DNA from 4 places in the Gordonia sp. LMA167 genome. Region 3 is predicted to be linked to each of the others. Evidence: predicted binding sites of a transcription regulator. Region 3 holds the regulator's gene; each other region holds the start of a gene.

Region 1 (7,902 bases), 250 kb from region 3:
TTGCCCACCATGTGACAGCCGACCCCCCTCTGCCATTCCGAACCACAACGCATTGCCAGCTCCAACCTCGTTTTGTGTGAACGCAGACGCGCCATAGCCGAGCTGCTTGAGTTTCTCGCCCACCGCCTTCGCCGTGCCTGTCGAGTCGTGTTTGATAAGTACGCGCCGACCACCGTGCTGAGTGAGGAAGTTCATTGCCTCAACTTCAGACTGTGTTCCCAAGGCGATTTCGACGTGTGCCGACTCCCCCGCAGGCCAGCACGCAACGATCCAAAGCCATCCTGAACGAGTCGCGTTGATCCCAAACGATGCGGGCGCACCCAAATTGTCGGGGTCCGCGAACAGGTTCTTCCAGTCGTCGCTGGATACAACCGCCAACGTCTCGTTGGTTTTATCCCAGATGCCGAACACTTCCCGCTTCACATCCTCGGGAGACATGTTCTCCACAAGCCGCTCGATCGCGGACTTATCCACCCGGAACCCGAACGCCGGATTGACCTCGGACAGTTTGTCCCAAAACCCTGGGGCGTCAATGTCAGAGACAACATCATCCGGCTTCTGCGGGGACATCTCCGCGTACACACCTTTGAACGGGCGCCGCTTCTTGTCCTCGATCGCACGGTCCCGGCGACGCTTGAACGCCTCGTGCACACCCAACGCAACATCCTTGGGACGCGGCGGAGTGCCCATGAAAAACGCCAACCCCAAATCGCTGACATTCATCGCAGCCAGCATGTCCGTCAAAGCGGCCTCTTGAAGATTCTGGCACTCGTCGTACACCTCAATGTCAACCTCAGAGAAACCGCGACCAAACCCCGCCGACCGAGCACCAAACAAGATACGAGACCCGTTCGCGAAGTGCACGCCACGACTGTCATCGGTCATCACCACCGGATGCTGCGGGCGCATCTTGGGGCGAATCAACGGCTTCTCGACAATGCCGGCGATCTTCGTCAACGTCTCCGACGACGTCCGGTCATGGTGCGACGACCAAATCACCAACGTACCGGGTCGCGACAAACAGATGGCGATCAGCCCAACCATGATGCCCCACGTCTTGCCGCACTGCCTGCTGATGCTCAACGTGACACCCATGACGTCACACGCAAGCGAACCGTCCTCACGCAGCCCGAGAGCCGCGTACCAGACGTCCTCCTGCCACCGGTCGAGCACAACACCCATGCCCTGTAGCTCCGGGGCGATCAGCTCGTCGTAACGGGTGAAAGCTATGTCATCCGGGATGACGCAGTAGCGGGCGACATCAACAAGCGGGGCTGGGTTAGCCCGATTTGCGGAATCGATCGGCATTGAACGCAATCACCTTGCCGTCAGCCGCCTTCTCCGAGGCTTCCGGCTTCTTTGCGAGTGCCCGCAGCCGAACAATCTCAGCTTTCGCCCGCTCAATCTGGGTGTTCAACTGCGACCGCAACTGAGGCTTCTCCACGAACGCCTCCGCCAGGAGCCGATACCGAATCTCGGCCTCGGCAAGCTCATCTCCGGCTTCCATCGCCGCAGTGAGCGTCTCATATGTGGCCATCCGGCCCTCCCCACCGCCGGTTGACCGCCCAGCGTCGGCGTAACGCGCCAGGATCGGCGCAGGATTAGGAAAAACGCGGGTTCACGTACGTCGGCCGGACCGGCGCAACATCCCGCACCCCGGAGGACTTCTCACGGTTGCACTGACGGCACACAGGCTGACAGTTGTCGAGCGCATCAGCCTCAACCGCTGACCACCCCATACGCCCCGCTTCATCCGAAGACACCACATGGTCCACCTCGAACGACCGCGGGTGCGGCGAACGAGCGTCATAGTCAATCAACCCACCAACCGCCACACAATCAGCGGTCACCTGCAAGGCGCAGGGCGCATCCCCATCGCGGCGGCGTACCTCGGCGCGTCGGCGAGTGCGGATCGTGGTCGAAGCGAACGGCATGTCAACCCCCTACCCCGTTTTGACACACACACTCGCCTATGCCCTGAGGCGCTGGAGCGTGTGTGGTGGGGGTCACTCCCCCCTGGGGCCTGTATCGAACGTGTGTGCGATCGAATGCTTGTTCGACGCGAGTCGACAGCAGTGCCGCTACCGACAGCATTCGTCGGGCGTCATGTCTCCCGCTTTCATCCGGCGAACCGCATTGCTTTGCGGGGCCTGGTCCTCGCCACCCCATCAGGGTGGGCAATCACTGTCGGGCCGTCCGCATGATCAACCAGACTGGGCACCGAGTAGCTGACCTTCATGTCCCGCTGCGCCGCCCATGCTCCGATGGCTTCGTCGATAGGGCGGTCATCGATCGTGGCGAGCATGTCGTCCACCAACGGTTGGCGGATGGCGATGGCTACGGCATGGTTCATGGTGGGCAGGGTGGTCCACGGCTGGTTGGTGGTGACCGCTATCTGTAGTGCTGTGTGGGCGTGCCTCACCAAATGTGGTGGATACGAGGTGCCCAGGTACAGGGACACGACAGGGGTTGGGGCTGTCGGTAGCAGTGCAGCCAACCGGGTATGGAAGTCGCGGCACAGGATGGCGTCATCCTCCACCACCAACACCCAGTCGGCGTCATGGTGGTTGGCGGCCAGCCAAGCCCGACGATGGTTGAGGCCTGCACCCCACTCTCCGTGATCCATCACCACCGTGGCACCCAGTTGGGTGGCCAGTTGGTAGGCGTTGGTGCGGGTGTGGAAAGCAACCACAGCCGTGGAGATCACGTGTGTTCCTTCACCCACCGCTGATAGTCCGGATGACTAGACAGCCGGTGTTCCCCATACTTGGCGGAGTAGGTGTGGATCTGCTTCCACGTCAACTCGTCACGATCAGAGGCTTGGTTGAGGGTGACTGAACCCAGATGGTGAACTTGAGCTGCAGGCACCAGCATGGGTTGAACGTCAAGGGTGCGGCATTGTTCGATCACCACATCATCGGCACACCAAAACGAAACGTCTTCGGAGAACCCGCCGATGCGGGTCCAGAGGTCGCGGCTGATCATGTAGCACCACCCCGACAGATGGCGTCCTGTACGGTCGCCTGTCGTGTTGGTAGTGATGTCAGCTTGCCGTGTATCACCGGGACATTTCGGCGACACCAGCGGATGGTTGGCGGCCAGCAAATGATGCAGCCACCCATCGTCGAAGACGAGGTCGTTGTTGGCGACCACGATCCACGGGGCATCACCATGATGGGCGCCGCGGTTGGCGAACCGGTTGTAGTGAAACTGTTCCGGCGCGTGAATGGTGGTGGCGTTGCGATACCTGACAGTGGTCTGCTCGAGGACAATCACGTTGACGGTGAGGCTGTTGGCGCCGGCCGCACACGTGTCGATCGCCTCCTGCGTCATCCGCTGCAGGCGTGGGGTGGTGGCGTTGGACAGCATCACCACATCCACAATCGGTGGCTGCGGGCGGGTGCGGATACGGCCCCGCAAATGCTGCTGCGTTTCGGTGGTGTTCTCATCCCAGTCGTAGTGGTAGAGAACCCGCCCGATCTGATGCTCCGTTTTCAACAGGTTGAGGAGGAGTTTGCTGTAGCCGGAGTCCTCCCCGTACAGCACGTTCGGGAACGACACCTGTCGGGCGAGGTCACGTTTCACCGCGCAAATGTGGTTGGGGATGCGCAAGTATTCGGTGGCGGTGTTGCGGTCCGTCTTGTAGGTGGCAGAGTAGCGGCACAGTTTGGGGGGCTGCCCATTCAATGACACCGATGCGTGGAAGGTGATCGCATCCGCATCCGTGTCAGTCGCCTCGAGTAGGGAGGACAGGTAGTCGGGTTCGATGCGGTCATCATCATCCACAAACACCACATAGCGGCCCTGGGCCATATCGACCATGATGTTTCGTTTCTCACCCAACATCAGTTGCTTGTTGTCGGTGAGCATCAGGATCTCGACACGCGCCTGTTGTTGCGGGGTGAGGGTGTCGAGCTGCCCCCACACCTGTTTTTGGATGGCCTGACCGAACCCATCCCAACGGGTGTGGGTGGAGCAGATGAGGACACTCAGATCAATCACTGCCTCACCTGAGTTTCTTCGGGTCGATCATGCCGTCCGCGATGCGTTTCTGATCCACATCCCGCAGATCAGCGTTCTGCAACTGTTCGGCCTTCAACACCGCCGCCGGCGACATGCGCAGGATGCGTTCCACATCCTTGTATGGCCAGCCGTTCACCAGCATCCGCCACACCGCGCACGGTTCAACACCCTCGTCGTCATTGTTCGTCATCACGCATCCAACAGGCTGTCAACACGTCAGGGTCGTCACGATCCAACCTGCACACCTTCGAGCATGGGGTGACACGGACAGCTTCGCAGTGGGTGCAGCCATACACGGTGAGGGGAAGACTATTCACAGTCGAACTCCACAGCGAACACATCGTCAGGGATGGTGACAGTCACCCGATGCGGCAGTAGCCATCTCATACCACCGCGCATGACGGTGGCGGACAACGACCACACATCCACATGCTTCGGAACCAACTCGAGGAGGTGTGCGGCACACGAGACGACGAAAAAATGGGCCAACACAGGATGTTTGGCGGTGAACCGGTAGAACGCCGACGACAACATGTGCTCATCCTCGAACGTGGCGTCAATGACCAGCATGGTGCCGAGAAACCATATCCAACCGTTACGGCCTGTCATCCACCGTTTCATCGGTCCTCGATTCTCGAAGCCCCCACAAGTATGCGCGTGATTTTCGGCCCAGAAGTCGGTAGTTACCGGCCGGTGGATGCGACGCTCCCCCACAACAGGTTCAGAAATGGCGGAAGCTGCGCGGTGTTCTTCACACTTCACGCAGCCTCGCCTATCACTGTGCCGTAGCTGGTCACCGCCGTCAAGTCGTTACGCGGCGTGTCGTTCCGCAACCAACAACAACGCCTCACCAAGCCGATACTTACCCGCATGATCTGCCAGACGTCCCTTCGAAATCCACGTGTCGATCGTGGACCGCGCCACCGGCTTCTCCAGCAACATGCCCAAGGCTGTGCGTAGCTCCTTCTTCGTGAACAGACGGTCCCGCATCACAGCCTCAGTCGCAGCCTGAACAGTGGGGATGTCGATGACCACACCACACGTGCCACACTTCTTCGTGTCCGCACCCTTACGGCAATACACACCCTCACACGAGTAGGTGTCGATGTCGCCGGATTGGCAGGGGCCAACAAACTCCTGCGGCATGGGGCGGTCGATCGCCTTCTTCGCCTCCTTCCATGCGTCGGTCAGTTCATCGGCCGCGGTGTTCGCCTCTTCGGTTTTGGCTAGGTCGATGAGGTGGCGGTCCAGCCACGCCGCATAGCGTTGTGACCGTTGCTCTCCGGGCCACGGGCGGGATGAGTGGGTGCAGACGTGTTCGGTCCACGACCGGAGGGTGTCGCGCAGGTTGTGGGCGACTTCGGAGGCGTTGACGTTGAACACGACCGGCGATTCGCTGCGGCGGTCGCCACGTTCCCCGAAAGTCACTTGCCGGCACACGGTGTCGTCCAGGTCGGCGCATACCCAGTCGCGGAGTTCACGGAGCTTGGTGGCGAGGGACTGGATTTCCGGTCTCGTCAGATACAGGTCTTCGCTCACAGCGCGTACCCCTTACGTGTCCGCTGGGATGTGTAGTGGCTCTTGATGCTGTCGTTGTTGTGCTTGCGGTACGTGTGGTTGAGGTCGGCGAGGTTGGACCCGTACGTGTCGCGGAGTTTCTCGATCTGCTTCTTGATCGGGTAGGACTCCCGGAACCATTCGCGGCCGTGGGAGAGGCTGTGCGCGAACTCCTTGTGGCGTTCGCGTTCCAACTTCTTGTCCCCGGGTTCAACGGCGAGCACCACGGTTTCGGGTGGGTAGTCGGACATCCGTTTCTTGACGTCCTTGGCGTAGCCGATCTTGATGTGTTCGCCGATGCGGGCGTAGTACACCCATCCGGTGTTGTCGCCGCGCTGCCGGTTTCGGCTGTTTGTGCGTCCGCGTTGCGTTCTGCGGGCGGCGCCTTTGACCGGCATGGGGTCGCCGCATTTCAATCCAAGTGCGATGCGGTCGGCGAACTCGACTGCGATGGCTGAGTGGGTGAAGCACAGGTACCACTCTGGTACTGCGTCCTGCCACATGGCTTGTCCGTCGCAGTGGGGCCAGCAGCATCGGTGTTGGAACTCGTCTTCGATGCTCATCGGTTCTCCCATGCTGAGGCGGCCATCGGGTCGTTGGGGATCTGCCAGGCGTCGGGGTTGTAGCCTGCGGCGAGTGCGTGGGCGAAGAGCCTTTTGTAGGGGCCGTTGTAGGTGCGGTAGTGGTGGACTTTGCGGGACGGTTCCCGGAGTGTGGGTACACGATTCACAATGCGGGTCACAGGTCTTCCTCTCCGTTGCCGCACAAATCGTTCTCCAACAACCTCACCCCGATACGCGCTATCCCCAACGCCCCATGAGGGGTGGTGTCAGGGGTCGTGTAACCCGACGTGTACGAGATGCCGTTGTCGGAGTCGGGGTCGTGCCTCATGCAGGCGTACGCCAGGAACCAGTCACCGACTACGGGGTCGGGTTCGTCGTAGACGTCGGCGATGTGGGCTCGCACAGCAGCTTCGATACCCTTGATGGTTTCCTCACTCACTGGCCGTCCTCCTCGGTGGCGAACTGTGCCCGCAGAACATCCAGAGCGTCATCCTCATTACGTAACGCCAACCCCGTGACAACGAACTCCAAGAGGGCCTTCAACACGTCGTCGGGAACATCTTTCGGGTTCGGGTTGCCGGGGTATTCGCCCCACCTCTGGCGTTTGACTTCCAACTCCCACGACTCATCGCCACTGTCGGAGCGGACACGGTAGACATGTGTACGACTCATGCTGCTGCTTCTCCTGTGCATCGTTGAACATGGGCATAAAACCGGCGAGGAAACGCAGCCACAGCGGTGAACCATCCACACGAACACCACGACACCCCATCCGCGGTGCGGGTCGGTCTGTGCCCGGACTCCCAACACACGTAGCAACACGCAATGAACGTGGGATGGTTGGCACGCTCAACACCCACATCCATCACGTTGCGGCACGACACACACCGGACGGCTTGCTGTTCTGCCCGATTCGATCCGAGGGGATGCACCGAACGATCAACCTTGTACTCCATCAGCGTTCCTCGGTGGTGTGTAGTTGTTCTGCCATCTGATCGCACGCCACCTGATAGCCCGCCAACAATCCCTCGCTGTACGCCTTCGATTCCAGGGTGGGGGCATCACACAGGACTTTCCCGATGAACACAGTGACAGCCTGGATGATCCTCACGGCTCCTCGCATTCATGCCCACGACGCAGCACATCCCAGGCCAGTGCCATCCGACACTTCGCCTCCCGCCACGCCTTCGGAACCCGGTAACGCCACGTCCGTTCGAACGCTTCACGTTCAGCCCGTGCAACAGCCCGACATCGGTCCTCCTCAGCAATCTTGGCGAGGTGACTGTCAACGAGATCCGTTTCGTACCCGAGCGATAGAAGCCACTCACGGTCTGTGGGGTGCGTTGGCACCTCCTCGGGTGGTGTGAAGATCTCGCGATACCCACTGCCGGGATGACGTGCAAGGTCGGAGCGGATTGCGGCACGCTCTGCAACGTCGCGTGGGTGACCTTTGTCGATGAGGAATTGCAGGTTGGATGTCAATTCCCGTGCGATCAGTTCGTCCAATCCCCCGGAGTGGTACCAGCCTCGGTTGTGCCACTGCAGGTCTTTCATCGCGGCTAGGTCGGAAATCGTGTAGCCCTCGGTCATTGCTTCTCCTGTTGTTGTTGTGCCCCGTGTTCCCCTACATGCCGTGCTATGTCTGCCATCCACCCCACAAACCCGAACCCGTTCGACCCCTGCACCACCGAGAATGGGCAGTCGGGGCACTCCCACACCTCCACGTCCTTCTTCGACACACTCACGACCCCTCCTCGGT
Region 2 (7,902 bases), 3.2 Mb from region 3:
GATCAGCCGCTCATGCGGGCCACCCTGCTACCACTGTTGCTCGACGCCGAGGCCGCGCTCGCCCTCGTCGGCTACAGCGCGAACTGCCTGCGTCGCGCGGACGACGGGGACAGCGACGCACGCAACCTCATCCGTATCCTCACCCCGATCGCGAAACATCATGTCTGTAAACGTGCCCGGCACGTGACCGGCGAGGCGATGGAGATCCGCGGCGGGAACGGCTACATCGAGGAGTGGGGATTCGCGAAGCTGCTGCGCGACGCCCATCTCGGCTCCATCTGGGAGGGATCGTCGAACGTCATCGCCCTCGATGTCCTGCGTTGTATGCGCAAGCAGAACGCACATCGGCACCTCGCGGACACGATGATTGCCACCCTCGCCGGCCTGGGCCCCGACTGCACGCCCGGAGCGGACATGTTGACCGAGCGATGGCATCGGCTCGTCACACGCGGGGACGATCTCCTCGCCGCCGATGACGCATCCGCTCAGATCGCCTGTGCCCGTTACGCCGACGACCTTGCGCAAGCGGTGCTGGCGACCCAGCTGTTCGACATCGCCGCCCACCGCCTCAGCGCCGCCCGCGGCTACCGTTCGCTGCTCGTCGCCAACGCGTATCTGGCCGGCCTCGACGGCGAACCCTCAGCCGTCGCCATCGAGCACCTGGGCGCCATCGCCGACGGCACCGACGTCACGCCCGAGGTGGTCCACGCCGCCGCACCCCGCACACTCGCAGGAGCAGACGCATGAACACCGACGCAACCACCAACTCCGGTCCGGCGCCACTGGCCGGGATCAAGGTCATCGACCTGTCGAAGATCCTGGCCGGCCCGTACGCCACCATGTCGTTCGCCGACCTCGGCGCCGAAGTCATCAAGATCGAACACCCCGACGGCGGCGATCCCACCCGCACCTGGGGCCCGCCACTCGTCGGCGACGACGCCACCTACTACCTTGCCGTCAACCGCGGGAAAAAGTCCGTAACCGTCGACCTGAAAAGCGAAGAGGGGCAACAGCTCATCGACCGCATGCTCGCCGACGCCGACGTGGTGGTGGAGAACTTCCGGCCGGGCAGCAGCCTGCAGAAGATCTTCGACTACCGGGATCTCTCCGCCCGCCACCCGCACCTGGTGGTGTTGCACATCTCAGCGTTCGGCGAGGAAGGTCCGCTACGCGACGAACCCGGCTACGACATGATCGCCCAGGCGGCCGGCGGACTGATGTCGCTGACCGGTGAGCCCGGCGGGGCGCCGATGAAGGCCGGCTATGCCATGGGCGACCTCGGGGCCGGGCTGTTCGGTGTCATCGGGGTGCTCTCCGCGCTGGTCGAGCGAGCCCGCACCGGACGCGGCCAGTACGTCACCACGTCGCTCTATGAATGCCAGCTGGCCATGCACGTCAACTGGGCGACCAACTACTTCGCCGACGGTCACCGTCCGCACGGCATGGGCTCGGCGCACCCCAATCTGGCTCCCTATCAAGCGTTTCCGGCCTCTGACGGGTACTTCGTGATCGCGGTTGGCAACGACACCCTGTGGGATTCGTTGTGCGCGGCCATCGGACGCCCCGAGCTGGCACAGTGCGAGGAGTTCTGGCGCAACCGCGATCGTGTGGAGAACCGGGAGAAGTTGGAACAGGTCCTGTCCGAGGTGTTCGCCACCGGCACCGTGAAGCACTGGTGCGCACTTCTCAAACAGCACGGAGTGCCGGTCTCGCCCATCCGTCATCTCGACGAGATCTACGCGGACCCGCACACCGAGGCGATCGGAATGGTCGGCACCGTGGCTCATCACACGGGAGAGCTGCGGCAGATCGGCTTTCCCGTGAGCTACTCCGGTGTGAGGCCACCGCTACGAACCGCGCCGCCGCAACATGGCGAGCACACGCGTGAGGTGATCGACCGGTTGCGCGACGACGCCGAGGACCAGTCCGCGTTGATGGCGATGTGACGGTCGAGCAGGCCTCATCGTCGGCTCATTCAAGGGGCGTGTGATGTCACCGATGTCCTGATGCAGAACTGTCACCGATGTCCTGAGCGATGACACTTGCGGGACGCCCGAATGAGGTCTACTCTCGAACGTATATTCGAACGATGGTCCGCTGGGGGGTGGGTATGGCCGAGCCGAACACGCACGACACGCTGAACGCACAGGAGTCGTTGTCGGAGGTGCCGGGTCTGCTCACCGAGTTGCATGCGGTGTTGGATCGGTTGGCGGCGGCGGATCTGACGCGCTGTAGTGATGCGGAGGTGCTGGCGGTGGCGCGGGCCTCGGAGCGGGCGGTCAATCGGCAGTTGTTCGAGGGTAATCGCCAGATTCTGGAGTTGTCGGATCGGGGTGTGCCGCGGGCGATGGGGTTTCGGAGTTTGACGAACTTCCTCAATGTCGAGGTGCGGGTCTCCGAACCGGGCCGGCGGAAGGATCAGATCGCGGCGACCGGGCGGATGCGGCAGTTGGGTGGGCAGTGCGCCGAGCCACGCTTTCCGGAGTTGGCGGCGGCGTTCGCGGCCGGTGAGGTCGGCCCGGCGCATCTGAGTACGGTGATCGACATTCTGGAGACGATCCCGCAGCAGGCGCCCCACGACAAGAAGGTGGCCGCGGAGGCGTCGTTGGCCGAGTTGGCGGTCAAACACACTCCGGATGAGATCGTGATCCTGGGTCAGCGGGTGTTGGCGCATCTGGATCCGGATGGCGAGTTGACCGACGACAGTGATCGTAAACGTAAGCGGAATCTGTGGCTGAATCGGCAGAACGCGCAGCAGATGTCGAAACTGACCGGCCATCTGGATCCGGAGACCCGGGCGTTGCTGGAGATGATGCTGGCCGCGTGGGCCAAACCCGGTCTCAACAACCCCGAGGATCCCGACGCCCCTTCGGGTGCCGAGGAGGACGCCGACCCCGAGGCGGTGAAGGCGGCCGCCGCCCGTGACACCCGCACCCAGGCCCAGCGCAATCATGATGCGTTGGCGGCGTTGTTGCGGGCGGTGTTTGCCGATGGGTTGCTGGGCAAATCCCATCGGGGGTTGCCGGTGCAGTTGATCGTCAAGGCCGAGCTGAATGATCTGATCCGGGAGACCGGATTCGGCACCACCGCCACCGGGTCGCTGTTGCCGATCACCGATGTGATCCGGTTGGCCGCCGAGGCCCAACAGTATTTGGCGGTGTTCGCCGATGCTAGCCCGCAGCCCCTGTATTTCGGGCAGGCCAAACGGTGTGCCACCCGGGCTCAACGGTTGGCGTCGTTCGCCCGCCCGGACGGGGAGGTGTGCTCGGCACCCGGCTGCGATCAGCCGGCCTCCCACGTCGAACTGCATCACGCCCGCCGCGACTTCGCTGCCGGCGGGTTGACCGACATCATCGATCTGGCCCCGGCGTGTCCGAAACACAACCGGATGGTCGGACCCGGGATCGGCCAGTTCACCACCGGCATCTACGAGGACGGCCCCCACACCGGCCGCACCTGGTGGCGCCGCAACAGCGCCGACGGTGCACCGCCGAACCCGCAGGACTTCAACCGGCGCCCCGACATCGCGGTGTTGTATGCGCAGCATCTCGAACAGGTCCGCGCACAACTCCACCCACCACCGCAACCAGACGCGCCGCCGCCCGACGACGGCCCGCACCTACATCTCACCGAGACGATCCCCACACCGATCTCGGTCATCGAAGCACGCCTCGCACTCGCGCTGCTCACAACCGTCAACTGAGGGCCACGGAGACCGCGAGTATCACGACGCGCCGTCGTAGGTATCCATCCCGATCATTTCCGGCTCTGTCGCCTGCAAGCGCTGTCCGGCGGCACCGGTCTCGGGATGAGACCGGCGCTCGCGCAGCGATGCGGTTGCCGTCATTTGTTCAGAGGACATAGGCCGCCTCGAATCCGGCATCCACTAAGTTGGACGAGTTGTTGCCGATCTCGATGGGGGTTCGATGATCTACCGCAGAGTGTGTGTGTTGCTACTGGCCGCGACAATGGGGGCGTTCGCGTTTGTCGGTGCCGGGAGTGCCGCGGCGGAGCCGCAGTTGCCGCGAGTCAGCCAATACGGCGAGAACATCGGGGCATTCGGTGACCACGACTACTGCCGGGGCGCGCTCCACCTGGGCATGGTGGCTCCGAAGGGCAAGAGGGGTGTGATTCGGCTTACTGTCACGCCATTCGGATTTGTTGGAGATGGGTCCGGGTGGCAACGCAATCCCAAATGTCGCTTGCGAGTTGCTATTGCGGTTATCAGTCCGACAGTCCCCTACGAGGTCATCTCGATCCCCGCCGCGTTCGGGCCTCGACGCGGTGAAAAGATCATCCGAGACATTCGGACCGGATCGGGACCGTTGTGGCTCACTGTGAGTGCAACCTCGATCAGCAACCGAAATGCGCCGCAAAGTTACGGAACATCCTTTTGGACAATCGTGCCGTAATCCGAGCGGACGAATCTCGCCGGCTCCCCAACGTATGACAGCGCCGACTCGGCGGTCCTTTCACCGGCATGGCACAATCCGGACGGCAGGTATCGGTTTGTCGGGGGGATTTACGTGCTGCTTATTGATGACGGTCGTCATTGCGGCCGTGGCGAGGGCTCCATCGAATGCTGTTTCGTGCTGTCTGCGGCTGCGCAGGATTCCCATCGTATGAACGCGGATTGAATCTGGTCCGCACATCGCCACCGAAGCAATCGCCACCGAAGCAATCGCCACCGAAGCAATCGCCACTGAAGTAATCGTTCAGAGGCTCCCTGGGGTCGGAGTCTCCATCGAAAGGACAACGCGAGCATGGGTCAGCCGTCGAAGCGGGGAGCGCGGCATCGTCTCGAACCAGAGGATCGGCGGTCGCCGTTGCGGTTGACCCTGACCTCCGCAGCCCTGGCGGCGTCCATCGCGACCGGGATGGGCGCGGGCCTGGCCCAGGCCGCACCCGAGCAGGGCGGCACCAGTCCGAGCGACACCGCGCCTCAACAGGGCGGGACCACGCCTGGAGAGGCCGCCCCCGAGCAAGGTGGCACCACGCCGACGCCCGAGGTCGCACCTGTGGCAGTTCCCGGACCGGGGTCATTGCCGGCACCGCCACAGGAGGCCCCGTACCAGCCGTATGTGGAGCCCGGCACCTATGACGCGCCGACCTATGACAACGCCTACGATCCGGTCCCGGCTCGTCCGCTGACCGCGCCCAAGCCGACCGCCCCGGTACGGCCGATCGCGCCGCCGCCCGACAAGATCCGTGTCGGCAACTACATCACCGACATCCCGGAGGGCATGTCCGACAAGGACGTCAACTCCATCAACGCCTGGTCGGCCTATGGCGAGGCGAAGATCGCGCAGGGGTTGATCTCCGTGGGCGTGCCCGCGGACGAGGCGTCGCGGCAGGCGGCGTCGACGATCATCGGCGTGATGACCGGCGCCACAGCGGGTGCGGTGACCCTGGGTATTCCAGCAGCGGCCATGGGCGCAGTGGGCGGTGCGATCATCGGCGTTCCGGTCGGCGCGGCCGTCGGTGCCGTCTACAACGGCGTCACGTTCGCCTGGATGTTGCCAGTGGCCGGTCTCGGGGACGCGGCTTGGCTGGGCATGGTCGGCACCGGCGCCGGAGCCGGCGCACTCATCGGCATCCCGGCCGGCGCCGCCGTCGGTGCGCTGGCCGCAGGCGCCGCCGGTGCGGCCATCGGCGCCGTTGCCGGTGGGATCGCCGGTGGCGCATTGGCCTACGCCCTCGGCGCGGGCGACCCCGGCGCCAACCCGGACGAGCCGTGGAAACAGGATGATCCCGAGGCCAATCCCCTTCCGAATCCGGGTGCCAATCAGTTCGAGCTGACACTCTCAACAGCGGACGCGCAGAAGGCCGGGCTGCCGCCCGTCGACTACATCGTCAACGCACGTGGCGACGTCCACCTGTCGGTGGCCGGTGTGCAGGCGAACTGGTCGGTGGAGCAGGCCATGGCGCCCTACGGTCTGCTCGGTGCCCGGGCCCACGGGGCCGAGGACTCTGCGCGGCAGGGCACCAAGCAGCGGACCGGCGAGGCCGGGGACGCGATCCGTGGTCTGCACGTGGCGTGGCCGCAGGAGACCGCGCCGACGGTCTGATCGCTGCCCTCAGCAGGCCTGCACCGACAGCACACTTTCCCGGTGGTACCGCGCCAATGACTCGGCCACCTCCGTCGCCACGACCGCGTGCCCGGCCATCGTCAGATGGATGTAGTCTCGACTCAGCCAGCTCGGTCGCAACCGCGCAGGATGTTCCCAGAACTCGGTGAGCACCGCATCGTGACGTCGGGCCACGCGACGCACCACATCCGCGAACTCCATGAAACGTGGCCGCATCCAGAGAAATTCGCCGGTGAACGCATCGGCGAGGGTGAACAACGACAGCGTCGCGCCGGTCGCGCCCAGTGCCGCACACAGATCATCGAGGTCACCCTCCAGGGTCCCCAGGGCGGTGTCCGAGCGCAGCAGGTCGTTGCCGCCGCACGACACGTGGATCAGGTCGGGTCGGAAGTCGAGGACGGACTGCAGCTGCTCGGCGTGCACCTGGCCGATCGTCGCGCCGATCTTCCCGGTGTTCAGATAGCCGAGGTCCGGATGAACGGACCGCAGCATGCCGGCGACCCGGTCGGCCCACGGAACGTCGGCGTAGCCCGGCCATGAATCGCCCGTGCCGGCCGCGATCGAGTCGCCGATCACCGCGAATCGCTGCCACGGGACACCGACCAGCATGTCTCGGGCGGCAGCCGGCGACAGCACCATGGGATCGTCCTTCTCGCAGTCGTTTTCGGTGGCAGTGAGGTCGTAGTTCATGACGGTGTCTCCTCGTTGCGGGTGGGGATGGCTGTGCAGGCGGCGGCCGCGAGAGCGATGGCCGAACACACGGCGAACAGGGTGTGGAATGCGGTCACCGGCTGGTCGGGGATCGCGGCGAAGACGGCGGCGAGCACGGCGATGCCCAGTGCGCCGCCGGTCTGGCGAGCGGTCACATTCATCCCGATGCCGGCGGCGAACTGATGTGGCGGTGAGGATTTCGCCACGGCCGTACCGAGGACCGTGATGATCATACCGATCCCGGCGCCACCGAGGATGCCGCCGGGCACCCACGCGAGCCAGAACGCAGGATCGGTGCTCCAGACGTCGGTGCTCATGTACAACGTCGACGCGGCGAACAAGACGGCGCCGACCACAGCGAGGCTGCGCTGCAGATGCTCTGGTGCCCGACCGGCGGCCACCGCCGCGACCATCGACGCGAAGGCGCCGATCGTCATCGCACCCGCGGACTCCAGCACTGAGTAGTGCCAGATCGTGTCGAGCCACAACGGTCCGGCCAGCAGCCACGCGAACATGGTGACGCCGAAGACGAACGAGGCGGCGTTCGCGAGCGCATAGTCCCGATTGCGCCACAAACCGACCGCGATGGCCGGCCGCGGATGCCGACGGGACCGCAGCAGGGCCACCGCCAGCAGGGCCGCACCGCCCATTCCGCACACCAGCGCCCGCCAGTCCCAATCCCAGTGCTGCCCTTCGGTGACGGCCGCGACCACGGCGCCGATCCCCACAGCCGTGGCGACGGTACCGAGCAGGTCGGGCCAGCCACGATCACCCGTCCGCGTATCGGGCACGGTGATGATCGCGCCGACGGCGATGAGGACCGCGGCCACCGGAACGTTGATGACGAACACCGACCGCCAACCGAACCACTCGACCAGAGCGCCGCCGACCGCTGGTCCCACGGCTGCGGCCAGCCCACCGGCCGCGGTCCACGCCGCGATGGCGGTCCCGGCCCGCTCGATCGGAACCGCGCTGAGAACCAGGCCCAGACCCGCCGGGATCATCAGCGACGCCGATGCGCCCTGCATAACTCGACCGGCGATGAGCCACTCGATGTCGGGTGCGAATGCGCACAGCAGTGATGTCAGCGCGAACCCGGCCA
Region 3 (7,902 bases):
CGAGGAACGCGAGGTCGAGACGAAACGCTTCACCGATGCCGCTGCGGCAGTCGCGGGTCGACTTCGCGAACGGTCGTCACACGCATCCGGCGCTGCCGCCGAGGTGCTGTCGGCGACGGCGGGCCTGGCCGAGGACCGCGGCTGGGTCGGAGCGGCGTCGGCCTTGATCGCCAAGGGCTCGGCCGCTCCGGCGGCCGCGGTTGCGGCGACCGAACAATTTGCCGCCATGTTCACGAAGCTGGGCGGCCTGATGGCCGAACGTGTCACCGATCTCAACGATGTACGCGATCGGGTCGTCGCCGAGCTGCTCGGTGTACCAGAGCCCGGTGTGCCGGAGCCGTCGGTGCCCTCGATTCTGATGGCCGATGATCTCGCGCCCGCCGACACGGCCGGCCTGGACCCGGCCATGATCACCGCGCTGGTCACCCGATTGGGGGGACCGACGAGCCACACGGCGATCATCGCGCGACAGCTGGGAATTCCGTGCGTGGTGGCGGTGTCGGACCTCGCGACGGTCGAGGCGGGCACCATCGTGCTCGTCGACGGAACCGCGGGCACGATCGAGGTCGAACCGGACGCCGCCGACGCCACGGAGCGCGTCGAGGAGAGTCGTCGGGCGGCGGAGCTGGTCGCCGACTGGTCCGGGCCGGGGCAAACCGCCGACGGACGCCGGATCTCGGTGTTGGCCAACGTCGCGGACGGAGCGTCGGCGCGGACCGCCACCGCCTATCCGGTGGAAGGTGTCGGGTTGTTCCGCACCGAACTCGCCTTCCTTGATCGCGCGGACGCGCCGACGGTAGAGGAACAGACAAGCCTCTACCGCGAGGTGCTGGATGCTTTCGACGGACAGAAGGTGGTCATCCGCACGCTCGACGCCGGCTCCGACAAACCGCTCAAGTTCGTCACCCAACTGGACGAGGCCAACCCCGCGCTGGGCGTGCGGGGCAATCGGATTGCCCAGGAACATCCCGAGATCCGCACCGCTCAGCTCGATGCGATCGCCGCTGCGGCGAATGGCCGCGAATCGACCGCCTGGGTGATGGCGCCGATGATCGCGTCGGCGGCCGAGGCCGCGGAGTTCGCCGCCGAGGTGCGTGCGCGCGGACTGATCGCCGGTGTGATGGTGGAGGTGCCCGCGGCCGCGATTCTTGCCGAATCCATACTGGCCGAAGTCGATTTCGTGTCGATCGGGACAAATGACCTCACCCAGTACACGATGGCGGCGGATCGGATGTCGGCCGAACTCGCCGGCCTGACCGACCCCTGGCAGCCTGCGGTGCTGTCGTTGATCGCAACCGTGGCGCGCGCGGGTTCCGAAGTGGGCAAGTCGGTGGGCGTGTGTGGCGAGGCCGCAGCAGACCCGGTGCTGGCGTGCGTGCTGGTCGGGATGGGTGTCACGTCGCTGTCGTCGGCTCCAGCCGCGGCGGCCGCAGTGGGAGCCCGACTCGGAGCGGTCAGCATGGACCAGTGCCAGGTTGCGGCCCAGGCGGCATTACGCACGTCCGACCCGGCCGCTGCGCGTGCGGCGGCGACGGCGGCGTTGGACGCATAGCGTCATCAGGTAGGGCTTCCATGGAGGCCCTACCGGCCGGCTCGTGGCGGCCCGGTACCGGGCCACGGGCCGAGCCCACCGTTCACACCCGGCGCATCACCGTGACGACCTTGCCCAGGATGGCGGCGTTGTCGCCGGGGATCGGTTCGAACATCGCGTTGTGTGGCATCAGCCAGACGTGACCGTCCTTGCGCTTGAACGTCTTGACGGTTGCCTCGCCGTCGATCATCGCCGCGACGATGTCACCGTTCTCGGCCACGTTCTGCTGTCGCACCACGACCCAATCGCCGTCGCAGATCGCTGCATCGATCATCGATTCGCCGACCACGCGCAGCAGGAAGAGCGACCCGTCGCCGACGAGCTCACGGGGGAGCGGGAAGACGTCCTCGACGGCCTCCTCGGCGAGGATCGGTCCGCCCGCGGCGATGCGTCCGAGTACGGGTACGAAGGTGGGAGTCGGCAGTTCTGAGCCACCGGCCGGTGCGGCCGTGCCGCCCGGCGGCGTGTGCTGCTCGCCGTCCTGGATGTTGACGGCGCGAGGCCGATTGTGATCGCGTTTGAGCAGGCCCTTGCGCTCCAAAGTCCGTAGCTGATGTGCGACGGACGAGGTGGAGGTCAGTCCGACCGCCTCGCCGATCTCGCGGATGCTGGGCGGATATCCACGTTCACGCACCGACGTGCGGATGTACTCCAGCACACCCCGCTGGCGGGCGGTGAGGTTCGCCTCGGCGACCTCGGGATCAACCGTCGTCGCGCCCCCGGTCTCGTCGGTCCCACGGGTGGCGTCACGCCGTCCGCCGGCTTTGTCACTCATCGGTGTCCTCCCTCTCGGCGTCCGTCATGTGGGGGCGCCTGCCCGGTTCCTCTCGGAAACCTGCTGGATGTTGCCTTGCTACAGCGCCGACAGTATCCGAACATCCCGACATGTTCAAACATTTGTTCGACGCGTGTCGAGACATTGTCGGTCTCCCGTGATACTAATCGAACATACGTTCCGTCGAACACGTGATCGACAGTCCGGTCGATCGGGAGCCGAGGAGGACACGATGAGCACAGGGACCCTCACGCGCAGCACACGCACCCCGGACGGGGCGGTGTCCAGGTCTGAACGAACGGAGCCCGTGCGCGCCGAGCGTATGCGCATCGAGCGCGAGCGCACCGACTCGGCAAGCACCGCGCCGACGAGAAGCGGGCGCACGCGTACCGGCGAGCAGGATCGGGTCCGTCTCGGCGCGGGCACACGGCCGCGGCGCCAGGCGCATCACGAACCCGTCCGCCCGGCCGACCGACGGCCGGCTCGCCCGGCCGTCGGACAGTTACCTCGGGCTGCGGGGACCCGGTGCGCTGTGTCGACGGCCGAATCACGCCTGCACGCACGCCGGAGGGCCACGGCACTGGCGGTACTCGTGGGCTGTGGGCTCGCGGTTCTGGTGTGGGTGGTCACAATCGTGGGCTCCAACTATGCGGCGTCCGTGCAGCCGTCGCCAGTCGGCACCGAGATCGTCCATGTCCGACAGGGCGACTCGCTGAGCACGATCGCCGATCGGATCGCGCCCGATGTGCCCAGGCAGGCGGTCATCGACCAGATCGTCGAGCGCAACGACCTGTCCGGGTCGGGTCTCCGGGTCGGGCAGGCACTGGTCGCACCCGCATACGGCTGAGCGCAGGCGGTACTCTCATGTCACAGGTTCCAGCCGGAAACCGGCACGGCGTAGCGGGCATCCGGTGCGCCGGAGTGTCCCGAGACGTGCGTGAGGACGACATGCGCTGCCCGTTTTGCAAGAACGAAGACACCAAGGTCATCGACTCGCGTGTCGCCGACGAGGGGCAGGCGATCCGAAGGCGTCGTTCGTGTGCGGAGTGCGGTCGGCGGTTCTCGACGGTGGAGAGCGCCGTGCTGTCGGTGGTGAAACGCAACGGCGTGACCGAGCCGTTCAGTCGCGAGAAGGTGATGCGCGGAGTGCGTCGCGCCTGTCAAGGGCGTGACGTCGCCGAGGATGCCCTGGCTCAGCTCGCACAGCAGGTGGAGGACGCTGTCCGGGCATCCGGCTCGGCCGAGATACCCAGCAATGAGGTGGGCCTGGCCATCCTTCGTCCGCTTCGCGACCTCGACGAGGTCGCCTACCTGCGGTTCGCGTCGGTTTACCGGTCATTTGACTCGTTGGAGGATTTCCAGCGTGAGATCGATGACCTGCAAGGCAATCTCACGCATCGTAAACCGGTGGATGCCGCGGGGTCTGCGCTCACCGATTGACCGGACCGGTGTCGACGCCGATGGTCAGGTGAAGGCGTCGAGTGCACGTATGGCGCGCTTCTCCGAGATCGGGTATGCGGTGCCGAGTCGCTGCGCGAACAGGCCCACCCGCAGTTCCTCGATCAGCCAGTGGGCGAATTCGTCCAGTGCAGCGCGTCGTCCCTCGGGAAGCCGCGCGCCTCGTTGATTCCAGTGGCTCACGACGCGATCGACCGTGGCGATGCCGTCATGGTCCCGGTGAGCAGACGCGGGTAGATCGGTCAGTCGACGAGTTGCCGCCTCGAGGTATCTGGGGACGTGGGTCAGGTGGTCGCGAGGGGTTGCGGCGATGAATCCGTCGAAGACCAGGTTCTCGAGTTGTTCGGCGACGTCATCGGCGGCGACCGACCCGCTCAGCCGATCGAGCTGGGCACGCAACGGGGCGACGTGACGCAGAACGTCGATGGCCAGTGTGAAATATTCTGGGGCGGCACCGATGACGTCGCTTCGCAGCCCGGTGCACAGTTGCTCGAACTGTTCCGGAGTTCGGATTCTGGTGAGATCTCGGTCCGCGGCGAGGTCGCGGACCGCGCGCCGGGTGCAGTCGGCCACCAGATCGTCCGGCTTGCGATACGGGCTCTGGCTCAGGGTGAGTCGTCCCGCGGCGTCGAGAGTCCCGGTGATCTTGCGGGAAAGACGCGGCATCGCTGCATCGAGCAAAACGATGACGGCGTCGTGATGACGCTGGTCGCGCTGGGCCGCGGTCGGGCTCTCGACGCCGGTCACGCCGACGGCGTGCCCGTTGTCGTCGCGCACCACGTCCAATCCTGGATATCGCGTGATGGATTGACCGGCAACCACTTTCGTCTCGCTGTCCGCGAGGTTGCCGATCCCTTCGGCGCTCCATGTGGTGACGGCCGTCCGTGGCGCCGGGGTGTCGTCCCGATCGGCGAACTGTTTCTTCAGGTCGGCGAGCGACTTACCACCGGCGATCGTGGCGCCGGTCCGGTCGACGACGGCGAAGTTCATGGTGAGGTGGGCAGGTATGCGCTCGGGCGCGAAATCCCCGGGCGACACGGTCATCGAGGTGATCGATGTGAGCTCGCGGGCCAGCCCGGCGATGAGCGGCTCGGCGCGCGGTGTGAGTCGTGAGAGCGCCAGATCCGCGAAACGCTGGGCGGGCGCCATAGATTTGCGCTGCGCTTTCGGCAGTGATTTCACGAGTTCGGTGGCGAGTTCGCTGCGCAGGCCCGGCACCGACCAGTCGAAGCCCGCTGCCCGGACATGGTCGAGCAACGGTAGCGGGATCACCACGGTGACACCGTCATCGGGCGCGCCAGGCTCGAATCGGTATCGGAGTTCCAGGCGCGTCTCGCCCTGCTGCCAGGCTCCGGGGAAGTCGGTGTCGGCGACCGCGACGTCGACCGCCACATCTTCTGGACGCAGGTCGAGGAGGTCGGGGTGTTCGCGTCTCGTCTGCTTCCACCAGGTGTCGAAGTGTCGCGCCGACACCACATCGGGACCGACCCGCGCATCGTAGAACTCGAACAACTGCTGTTCGCTGATCACCACATCCCGGCGACGGGCGCGGTGCTCGACGTCGGCTGCGGCGTCGAGCAGTTCCCGATTGCGCTGAAAGAAGGCATGATCGGTGCGCCATTCGCCTTCCACGAGGGCGTGGCGGATGAACATCTCCCGTGAGGTCGCCGGGTCGATGCGTCCGAAAGGTACCCGGCGCTGCGCGACGAGGGTGACGCCGTAGAGCGTGACGCGTTCGTAGGCCATCGCGGAGCCGCGTTTGGACGACCAGTGCGGCTCACTGTACGACCGTCGGGCGAGGTCGCCGGCGAGTTTCTCCACCCAAAGGGGATCGATCCCGGCGACAGTGTGCGCGAAGAGTCGCGATGTCTCGACGAGTTCGGCGGCCATGATGAACGGTGGCGGCTTCCGGGACAGCGACGATCCCGGGAAGATCGCCAGGGTGGTGTTCCGTGCGCCGAGATAGTCCCGTGAATCCCCTTGGCGCGCCGCGATGTTGCCGAGCAGGCCGGAGAGGATCGCCCGGTGGATGGCGTCGCCGTCGCGGCTGGTGGTGGCGGTGGTCCAGTCCAGGTCGGACACGATCCGGGACAGCTGCCGGTGCAGTTCCTGCCATTCGCGGATCCGCAGGAAATGCAGGAACTCGCGTTCGCAGAGCCGGCGGAACTGATTGCCCGACAGTTCGCGGCGCCGGTCAGCGAGATAGTTCCAGAGCTCCAGATAGGCGAGGAACTCTGAGCCGGGGACCGCGAAGCGGCGGTGTGCGGCGTCGGCCGCCTCACGGTGCTCGCCGGGGCGCTCCCGGACATCGGGGATCGACAGCGCGGCGGCGATCACCAGCATGTGGTCGAGGCAGCCGTCCTCGTGTGCGGCGATCAGCATCCGCGCGAGGCGCGGATCGACGGGGATACGAGCCATCTGCCGGCCGACCGGTGTCAGGACCGGTTCGTGGTCGTCTCGCGTGGTCTCGCGGATCGCGCCGAGTTCGGCGAGGACTGCCATACCGTCGCGGATCGCACGCGCGTCGGGTGGTTGCACAAACGGGAACTCGGACACGTCGCCGAGGCGGAGCGCGGCCATCTGGAGGATGACCGCCGCCAGATTGGTCCGCACGATCTCCGGATCGGTGAACGCCGGACGATTGTCGAAGTCGTCCTGATCGTAGAGACGGATACAGATGCCCGGTGCGACGCGGCCGCAGCGGCCGGCACGCTGACGAGCGCTCGCCTGCGACACCGGCTCGATCGGCAGGCGGTTCACCTTGGACCGCGTCGAGTAGCGCGAGATCCGTGCCGTACCGGTGTCGATGACGTAGCGGATCCCGGGCACGGTCAGGGACGTCTCGGCGACGTTGGTCGCCAACACGATGCGCCGGCCGGACGACGGCGCGAACACCCGTTGCTGATCGGCGATGGACAGCCGGGCGAACAGGGGAACGATCTCCGCGCCGGCCGAGACGCGATGGCGCAATGCGTCCGCGGTCTCGCGGATGTCCCGCTCGGTGGGGAGGAAGACCAGGATGTCCCCGCGGTGTGCCGACCAGAGTTCTCCGACCGCGGAATCGATGGCCTGCGCCTGATCGAGATCACGGTGGTCCGAATCGGGGTCGCGGGCGTCTCCGAATGGGCGATATCGAACCTCGACCGGGTATGCGCGACCGGAGACCTCGAGGATCGGTACCTCGTCGGCGTCGTCGACCGAGGCCGCGAAATGGCGGGCGAACCGGTCCGGTTCGATCGTCGCCGATGTGATGATGACCTTGAGGTCGGGGCGCCGAGGCAGCAGGCGTTTCAGATAGCCCAGGATGAAGTCGATGTTGAGGCTGCGTTCGTGTGCCTCGTCGATGATCAACGTGTCGTAGGCACGGAGCAGCGGGTCGGTGCCGATCTCGCGCAGCAGGATGCCGTCGGTCATCACCTTGACCAGCGTGTCCGCACCCGAGCGGTCGGTGAACCGCACCGAGAACCCGATCGCGTCGCCGATCTCGGTGGCGGTCTCGTCGGCGATCCGGCGCGCGACCGAACTCGCGGCGATCCTGCGCGGCTGGGTATGGCCGATGGCGCCGTGAATTCCGCGGCCGAGTTCCAGGCAGATCTTGGGTAGCTGGGTCGTCTTGCCCGACCCGGTCTCGCCGGCGATCACCACCACCTGGTGCTCGCTGATCGCGGCGGCGATCTCGTCCCGCGCCGCCGACACCGGCAGGTCCGGCGGATACTCGATGACCGGTACCGCGGCGCGTCGGCGGTGCACCCGGGCCTGCGCCGCCGCCACGTCCGCAGCCAGCCGGTCCCACGTCGACCGTTTCGGTGATCGCCCGAGTTTGTCGAGCCGGCGACGCAGACGATGGGCGTCGACGATGGTCAGGTCGTCGAGTACGTCGGCCAATTCGCGGCGTTCGTCGGTGGTCGGTGCGGACATGATGTGTCCAGAGTATTGGGTCCTCGTCGGTGACCCGCCGCACATCCGGGTCGGCGGCCCGGCACCTGGGTCCGGCGGTGCCGCGCACACCCGGCATGATTGGGGAATGGCAGGTTCACTGTGGCACGGCTTCGCCGATATGGGGTCGGTCTCCACGAAT
Region 4 (7,902 bases), 650 kb from region 3:
TGTACACAGCGCGACGATCGCATGGGCGACGTAATCCACCGGGACGACGTTGGTGTAGCCGAGGTCGGGCATCGGCAGCGGCAGCGCGGACGGGAGGTGCCCGAGCAACTTGAGGTCACCGAAGAAGTAGTACGGACCGTCGACCTTGTCCATCTCACCGGTCCGGGAATCGCCGACGACCACCGAGGGGCGGTAGATCCGCCACCGCAGGCCGTCTCGTTCCCGGACGACCCGCTCGGCGGAGAACTTGGTGCGGTGATAGGGCGACGGGAAGCCCTGGCCGAGGTCGAAATCGTCCTCGGTGAAGGTGCCCCGGTGGTCGCCGGACACCGCGATCGACGACACGTGATGCATCAGCGCACCGGTGGTGAGTGCGAAGTCGGCGACGCGTGCGGTGCCGTCGACGTTCGCGGCCTGCTGGACGTCGGCGTCGGCCGTCATGTCATAGATGGCGCCGAGGTGGATCACGTGGTCGATGTCGGGCAGGTCGTCGGTCTCGAGGCCCAGGCCCGGTTCGGTGAGATCGCCGGCGATCGGCATCACGGTGCCGCTGGTGTCGACCTCGGACAAGAACTCGCTGAACGTGGAGAGAGTCTTCGTGCGGGTCAGCGCGATGATCCGGGCATCGGCTTCGACGGTGAGGAGGCGCTCGATGACCCGACGGCCGATGAACCCGTTGCCGCCGGTGATGAAGTAGGTCGTCATGGCGTCGGTCTGTCCGATCTCGTGAGGCAGTCTGGACCAGCGTGAGATGCTTCTTACTGCTCGGTAAGAAGTAGTTTCTACCCAGGGTGACACTTACATTGATGGATGGCAACATACCTTTCGTCGCATGTCGGGCCGAGACGGACGGCGACGCCGAGGCGATTCGCCGCGTCGTGGTGTCTGCGTTCGGCAGACCGGACGAAGCGGACCTCGTCGACGCGCTGCGCGTCGACCCACGGGTGTGGATCGACGACCTGTCGGTCGTCGCGGAGGACGTTACCGGGAACGTCGTTGGATACGCGTTGCTGACCAGGTGTCGGGTGGGTGGACGCCCTGCGCTGGCTCTGGCGCCCTGCGCGGTGTCGCCGCAACTGCAGAACAGCGGAGTGGGCACCGCGGTCACCGGCCACGTGCTCGACCGCGCTCGCGTCCGTGCATCGGGTCGGGCGGCGGGGGAGAATCTCGTGGTCGTCCTGGGGCACCCGGAGTTCTACCCGAGGTTCGGCTTCCGACGTGCCTCCGACGCCGGAATCTCCGCAACCTTCGAGGCGCCCGATGACGCCCTGATGTTTCTCGCGCTCGATCCGGCCAGGCCGATCCCGGCCGGTGTGATCGGGTACCCGCCGGCCTTCGGGGTCTGACGACGGTTGAACTGATCAGTCAACTGTTCAGTTGACTGACTATTTGCTACGGTCTGCGGTGTGGAGCAGAAGTCCGGCACAGGCGCGCTCGCCGCCGATCTCAGGATCGCGCTCGGGCAACTCACTCGTCGTCTGCGCCACGAGGTGCCCACCGCTGACCTGACCCGGTCGCAACTCAATGTGCTCGGCCGCCTCGATCGTGATGGTCCATGTACCGCAAACGACCTCGCCCGGGCCGAGGGCATGCGTCCCCAATCGATGGCTGCGATCGTCTCCGCGCTCCTCGCGGCCGACATGGTCGTCGGCGCGCGCGATCCCGATGACGGGCGCAAGACCATTCTGGGCCTGTCGCAGCGGGCGCGCGACGAGTTCGGGGCCGGCCGTCTCGCCCGTGAGGATTGGCTCGCCCAACGGTTGGACGCGCTGATGACCGGCGACGAGATCCGTCTGCTGGCGACGGCGACCGAGCTGCTGAAACGACTTGCCGAGTCCTGATGATCGAGGGGATCACGAAATGAGCATGACCACACTGGATCCGAACACCGCTCTGGTCGTCGTCGACCTACAGCGTGGCATCGTCGGACGGGACCTCGCGCCGCACTCGTCGTCGCACGTCGTCGAACGTTCGGTCGAGATCGTCGACCGCTTCCGCACCCACGGTCTCCCGATCGTGTTCGTCACGGTGTCCGGGAGGCCGCCGGGTCGGACCGATCTGAGTGACGGCTCCACGCCGAGCTTTCCCGTCGGATGGGACGAGCTCATCGACGAGTTCACCCCGGCTGCCGAGGACATCGTCGTGACCAAGCACTCGGTCAGTGCGTTCACCGGTACCGGACTCGCCGACGATCTGCGTGAGGGTGGGGTCACCCAGGTGGTCGTGGTCGGAATCGCGACCGGCGCCGGGGTGGAATCGACGGCACGCGATGCGCACGAGGCGGGCTTCAATGTGACGCTGCCCATAGACGCGATGACCGACTCGGATGGCGCCCGTCATCGACACAGCCTGGACAACGTGTTCGGCCGGATCGCCGAGACCGGTTCGACCGCAGAGCTTCTCGAGCTACTCGACGCGACTCGGCGGTCGATTTCGGCGGCGAGGTAGCGACCGGGTTCGTCTCACTGGTATCGCGTGCTCGCTCGCGAACGAGGGTCTGATACCGCGAACCGGGTGTGAGTGGCGGGGTGGGACGTGGCGGTTGAGTGTCGAACGGGTGTTCGATAAGATCGATCGGTGGGATGGGATCAGGGACCGCCGACGTGGTCGGAGCTCGAGCGCGTGCTCTCCGGTCGTGCGCCCGGGCCGGGGCGTCCGGGGGAGGCGTTCGGTCCGGGGGACAACACCGGCGACGGTAACGACAGCCCGGCCTGGTCTCGCAAACGCGGTGCCTACCGGCCCGAAGGTGTGGAGCGAACACGATCGTCGGTCGCGTTCGCCGAATTGCACGCGCACAGCTCCTACAGCTTCCTCGACGGTGCGTCGATGCCGGAGGAGATGGTCGAAGAGGCGCAGCGTCTCGATCTGAAAGCATTGGCCCTCACCGATCACGACGGCTTCTACGGCCTCGTCCGGTTCGCGGAGGCGGCGCGCGAGTTCGCCATGCCGACCGTGTTCGGGGCCGAACTGTCCCTCGAGCCCGACGTCGCGCGGACCGGGATTCCCGATCCTGTGGGCGAGCATCTGCTCGTGCTCGCCCGCAGCAGCGAGGGCTACCGCCGGCTGTCCCGCACGATCGCCGACGCCCACATGGTCGCCGGCGAGAAGGGGTTGCTGCGATATGACCGGGACGCCTTGCCCGACAATGCCGACGGTCACTGGCTGATCCTCACCGGGTGCCGCAAGGGTGCGGTGCGTCGGGCACTCGATCGAGGTGGTCGGCCTGCGGCACGCCGGGCACTCGTCGAGTTGGTCGATCGGTACGGGCAAGACGTGGTGGTGGAGCTCACCGCGCAGGGTCTGCCGGACGACGACGAGCGCAACGCGATCCTGGCGGGACTGGCGGGTGAACTCGGGCTGACGACGGTGGCCACCACCGGGGCGCATTTCGCGGGTCCCCGACGCCGCCGACTGGCCACCGCCGTCGCCGCCGTCCGTGCACGGACAGACATCGAGACCATCGACGGCTGGTTGCCCGGGGTCGGTGGCGCACATCTGCGCAGTGGTGACGAGATGGCCCGTTTGCTGCCTGGTCACCCGGACGCCATCGACAACGCCGTTGCCCTGTCGGCGGACTGCTCCTTCGAGCTGGGGCTGATCGCACCGCAGTTGCCGCCGTTCGACGTCCCGGACGGGCATACCGAGATCAGCTGGCTGCGGGAGAAGACGATGGCCGGGGCGCTGCGCCGCTACGGGTCGCCTGGTGCGCATCCGCAGGCATACCGGCAGATCGAACATGAGCTCGCCATCATCGAGACACTGACCTTCCCGGGGTATTTTCTCGTGGTCGCCGACATCGTCGATTTCTGCAAGAGCAATGACATCCTGTGTCAGGGTCGCGGAAGCGCGGCCAACTCCGCGGTGTGTTACGCGCTGGGGATCACCAACGTCGATCCGGTCTCGAACAAACTCCTCTTCGAGCGATTCCTCTCGCCCGAGCGCGACGGACCGCCGGACATCGACGTCGACATCGAATCGGATCGGCGTGAGGAGGCCATCCAGTACGTCTATCGCCGCTACGGCCGTGATTACAGTGCGCAGGTCGCCAATGTGATCACCTATCGCGGGAAATCCGCGATCCGCGACATGGCGCGCGCGCTGGGGTATGCGACCGGCCAGCAGGACGCCTGGAGTCGCGCGCCCGACGAGGCGCCCGACGACGTCACCGATCTGGCGAGCGAGATCCTGGGAATGCCGAGACATCTGGGCATCCATTCCGGGGGAATGGTGATCTGTGACCGCCCGATCGCCGATGTGTGCCCCACGGAATGGGCGCGGATGGAGAACCGCAGTGTCCTGCAGTGGGACAAAGACGACTGTGCCGCAATCGGTCTGGTCAAATTCGATCTGCTCGGGCTCGGCATGCTGTCGGCACTGCACTATGCGATCGATCTGGTGGCCGAGCACAAGGGGATCGAGGTCGACCTCGCGAAGCTGGACCTGACCGAACCAGAGGTCTACGAGATGCTGTGCCGCGCCGATTCCGTCGGCGTCTTCCAGGTCGAATCCCGGGCGCAGATGGCGACCCTGCCACGACTGAAACCGCGGACCTTCTACGACCTGGTGGTCGAGGTCGCGCTGATCCGGCCGGGCCCGATCCAGGGCGGCTCGGTACATCCCTACATCCGGCGCCGGAACGGCACCGAGAAGCCGGCTGTCGAGCATCCGTCGATGCGCAAGGCTCTCGACCGGACTCTGGGCGTGCCGTTGTTCCAGGAACAGCTGATGCAACTCGCGGTCGATGTCGCCGGGTTCGATGCCGCCGAGGCGGATCAGCTGCGCCGTGCCATGGGATCGAAGCGATCACCGGAACGGATGGAGCGACTGCGTCAGCGGTTCTATGCCGGGATGGAAGAGCTGCACGGGATCACCGGAGAGACGGCGGACCGCATCTTCGAGAAGATGGCGGCGTTCGCGAATTTCGGATTCCCGGAGAGTCATTCGCAGAGTTTTGCCTCGCTGGTGTTCTACTCGTCGTGGTTCAAGCTGCACCATCCGGCGGCATTCTGCGCAGCCCTGTTGCGTGCACAGCCGATGGGTTTCTACTCCCCGCAGTCGCTGGTCGCCGACGCGCGCCGGCACGGTGTGGTGATCCATCGCCCCGACATCAACGTCTCATTGGTGCACGCGACGCTGGAGAAGGAGGGCATGGAGATCCGGTTGGGCCTCGGCGGGGTGCGGGGGATGGGCGACGACGTCGCCGAGCGGATCGTCGAATGCCGTGACCGGGACGGTGCTTACCGGGATGTCATCGACGTGTCCCGCCGCGCCGAGCTCACGGCACGCCAACTCGAGGGCTTGGCCGGCGCGGGTGCCTTCTCCTGCTTCGGCGTGAGCCGGCGGCAGGCGTTGTGGGAGGCGGGGGCCGCTGCGACGGTGCGATCGGACCAGCTGCCGCTCGAGCCGTCCACGCGGACGCCGACCCTGCCCGGACTGTCCGACGTCGAGCTGGCAGCCACTGATGCCTGGGCGACCGGCATCACCCCGTCGTCCTATCCGACCCAATTCCTGCGGCCGCGATTGGATGCGATGGGAGTCATCCCGGCGGATGGGTTGTTGTCGGTCGCCGATGGATCGCGGGTCACGGTCGCCGGTGCGGTGACTCATCGACAGCGACCGGCCACCGCTTCCGGTGTGACGTTTATCAACCTGGAGGACGAAACCGGCATGGTCAACGTCGTATGCTCCGTCGGGTTGTGGACAAAGCACCGAAGTCTGGCACACTCAGCGTCGGCCTTGCTGATCCGTGGCACTGTGCAGAACGCCGAGGGGGCGGTGACAGTGGTGGCGGAGCGCTTGCAGCGCTTGGATCTTCGTGTGGGAACTCGTTCCCGGGACTGGCATTGACGAAAAGGGGAAACCGCCATGCCGAAGCAGATCGTGGTCACGGTGAAGCCGGGCAGCCGCAAAGGGCCGCTGGTGGAGACCAATCCGGCCGGCTCGCTGACCGTCTACGTGCGTGAACCCGCCGCGGAGGGGCGGGCGAACAAGGCCGTCGCCGAGATCCTGGCCAAACATCTCGGCGTGCCCAAGAGTCGGATCGCGCTGGTGGGCGGCGCGACCGCCCGGACCAAACGTTTCCGGGTCAGCTGACGTCCAGTCGACATCGGGGTTCACACCGCGCCGGCAAAACCGTTCTGCCGCCAGGCCTCGTAGACGACGATGCTGGCGGCGTTGGCCAGATTGTGCGAGCGTCGCCCGGCCAGCATCGGTATCCGCACCCGATCGGTGACCTCCGGCTCGTCGAGCACCTCGGCCGGTAGCCCGGTCGGTTCGGGACCGAACAGCAAGACGTCGCCGGGCCGATAGTCGACATCGGTGTGATAGCGAGACGCATGCGCGGTGAACGCGAACACCCGTTCCGGCTTGAGCGTCGTCCACGCCGTGACCAGGTTGGGATGTACTGTCACCGTGGCCATCTCGTGATAGTCGAGGCCGGCGCGCTTGACCTGTGCGTCGGACAGATCGAAACCCAGCGGTTCGATGAGGTGCAACTCGCACCCGGTGTTGGCGGCGAGCCGGATCGCGTTGCCCGTGTTGGGCGGGATGCACGGCTGATAGAACATGATGCGGAACATGGTGGGCAAGTCTAGGCCAGGCTCTGGAGCCCCAGCGCGGTGTTGGCACCGCACAGCACCACGCACAGCGTCGAATCCGGTTCCGGGCGAACGCCTCCGGTGAGCACCGCGGCGACCGCCGCGGCGGTGCCGTGTTCGACGAGGATGCGGAACTGCTCCCACAGATAGCGGCGGGCGGAGATCAGATCGTCGTCGGAGACCACCACACTGGTCACCTCGCGCCCCGCGATCGTCGCCCAGCAGATCTCCCCGATGCGGGTGGCACCCAGTGAATCGGACGCGATGCTGTCCAACTCCACCGGCACCGGATGGCCGGCGTCGAGGGCCTGGCGCAGACACGACGACCCGATCGGCTCGGCGGCGACGATCCGATCACCTGGTCGCATCGCCGCGGTCAGACCGCCGAGCAGACCACCCCCACCCACGCACACGACGGTTGTCAGAGCGCCGTCGACGTCGTCGGCGAGCTCGAGTCCGATCGTGCCTGCGCCCGCGACGACGTCGGGCAGGTCGTACGCATGCAGCAGCAGCGCGCCCGAGCGCTCGGCGAGCTCGGCGGCGGCGTCGGCCGCCATCTGATAGCGGTCGCCCACTTGGTGCACCGTCGCGCCCAGGGCGCGCAGGCTGTCGACCTTCACCGGCGGCGCTGTCTCCGGGACCACGACCGTGCACCTCGTTCCGGCGATCCGGGCGGCCCACGCTGCGCCGATCGCCGCGTTGCCGCCCGACGCGACCAGCACTCCGGCGTCGTCGAGCCGGCCCGCCTCGCGTGCGTGCAGCACGGCGTTGAGGCTGCCGCGCGGTTTGAAGCAGCCGCCGACCTGCAGATACTCGAGCTTGAACACCACGTCGAGGGGCCCGGTCGCGGTGTCCACGGTGGTGTCCAGCACAGGCGTGCGCCGCAGCCTGCCCGCGATCCGGTCCGAAGCAGCGACGACGTGTGCATATGTCGCGGCCCCGTCCGGGCCCGGGAGTGTGTCCACGTCGAGCCACAGTAGCGGGAATGGAACAATGGACTCTCGTGAGCGCGATACGACTAGACGGCAAGGCCACTCGCGACGAGATCTTCGCCGACCTCGCGGTCCGGGTGGAAAAGCTCCGGGCCGAGGGCATCATGCCGGGCCTGGGTACTGTCCTGGTGGGCGACGACCCGGGCTCGCAGTCCTATGTCAAGGGCAAGCACGCCGACTGCGCGCGCATCGGTGTCGCGTCGATCCGCAAGGATCTCCCGGCGGATGCGACGACCGAAGAGGTCAATGCGGCGATCGACGACCTGAACGATGACCCGGACTGTACGGGATACATCGTCCAATTGCCGCTCCCG

The links. The regulator LexA, encoded in region 3, represses DNA repair genes until DNA is damaged. The targets are predictions, from matches to a motif close to CGAACANNTGTTCG.
Region 1: ACVT6V_RS15845 (HNH endonuclease signature motif containing protein) is a predicted target of LexA. The motif match lies at 2,030-2,043, and genes of this name have one in related genera.
Region 2: ACVT6V_RS02570 (HNH endonuclease signature motif containing protein) is a predicted target of LexA. The motif match lies at 2,072-2,085, and genes of this name have one in related genera.
Region 4: ACVT6V_RS13925 (error-prone DNA polymerase) is a predicted target of LexA. The motif match lies at 2,551-2,564, and genes of this name have one in related genera.

What each region holds. Positions count from the first base shown of each region.
Region 1 is NZ_CM176708.1:3,484,676-3,492,577, reverse strand. Features, by position in the region: gene ACVT6V_RS15855 (hypothetical protein) at 1-1,308, opposite strand, end outside; gene ACVT6V_RS15850 (hypothetical protein) at 1,280-1,537, opposite strand; gene ACVT6V_RS15845 (HNH endonuclease signature motif containing protein) at 1,602-1,934, opposite strand; gene ACVT6V_RS15840 (hypothetical protein) at 2,120-2,707, opposite strand; gene ACVT6V_RS15835 (glycosyltransferase) at 2,704-4,002, opposite strand; gene ACVT6V_RS15830 (hypothetical protein) at 4,007-4,213, opposite strand; gene ACVT6V_RS15825 (DUF7427 family protein) at 4,333-4,632, opposite strand; gene ACVT6V_RS15820 (hypothetical protein) at 4,834-5,562, opposite strand; gene ACVT6V_RS15815 (GIY-YIG nuclease family protein) at 5,559-6,143, opposite strand; gene ACVT6V_RS15810 (hypothetical protein) at 6,140-6,322, opposite strand; gene ACVT6V_RS15805 (hypothetical protein) at 6,319-6,582, opposite strand; gene ACVT6V_RS15800 (hypothetical protein) at 6,579-6,815, opposite strand; gene ACVT6V_RS15795 (hypothetical protein) at 7,099-7,254, opposite strand; gene ACVT6V_RS15790 (hypothetical protein) at 7,251-7,733, opposite strand.
Region 2 is NZ_CM176708.1:558,659-566,560, reverse strand. Features, by position in the region: gene ACVT6V_RS02580 (acyl-CoA dehydrogenase family protein) at 1-747, shown strand, start outside; gene ACVT6V_RS02575 (CaiB/BaiF CoA transferase family protein) at 744-1,946, shown strand; gene ACVT6V_RS02570 (HNH endonuclease signature motif containing protein) at 2,111-3,703, shown strand; gene ACVT6V_RS02565 (hypothetical protein) at 3,725-3,847, opposite strand; gene ACVT6V_RS02560 (hypothetical protein) at 4,764-6,068, shown strand; gene ACVT6V_RS02555 (SGNH/GDSL hydrolase family protein) at 6,078-6,779, opposite strand; gene ACVT6V_RS02550 (MFS transporter) at 6,776-7,902, opposite strand, start outside.
Region 3 is NZ_CM176708.1:3,734,745-3,742,646, forward strand. Features, by position in the region: gene ptsP (phosphoenolpyruvate--protein phosphotransferase) at 1-1,552, shown strand, start outside; gene lexA (transcriptional repressor LexA) at 1,635-2,366, opposite strand; gene ACVT6V_RS17030 (LysM peptidoglycan-binding domain-containing protein) at 2,599-3,213, shown strand; gene nrdR (transcriptional regulator NrdR) at 3,315-3,806, shown strand; gene hrpA (ATP-dependent RNA helicase HrpA) at 3,831-7,742, opposite strand; gene ACVT6V_RS17045 (aminotransferase family protein) at 7,849-7,902, shown strand, end outside.
Region 4 is NZ_CM176708.1:3,080,627-3,088,528, forward strand. Features, by position in the region: gene ACVT6V_RS13905 (SDR family oxidoreductase) at 1-705, opposite strand, end outside; gene ACVT6V_RS13910 (GNAT family N-acetyltransferase) at 807-1,346, shown strand; gene ACVT6V_RS13915 (MarR family winged helix-turn-helix transcriptional regulator) at 1,407-1,841, shown strand; gene ACVT6V_RS13920 (isochorismatase family protein) at 1,861-2,448, shown strand; gene ACVT6V_RS13925 (error-prone DNA polymerase) at 2,578-5,847, shown strand; gene ACVT6V_RS13930 (DUF167 domain-containing protein) at 5,866-6,093, shown strand; gene ACVT6V_RS13935 (tRNA (cytidine(34)-2'-O)-methyltransferase) at 6,114-6,578, opposite strand; gene ACVT6V_RS13940 (serine/threonine dehydratase) at 6,590-7,561, opposite strand; gene ACVT6V_RS13945 (bifunctional methylenetetrahydrofolate dehydrogenase/methenyltetrahydrofolate cyclohydrolase) at 7,600-7,902, shown strand, end outside.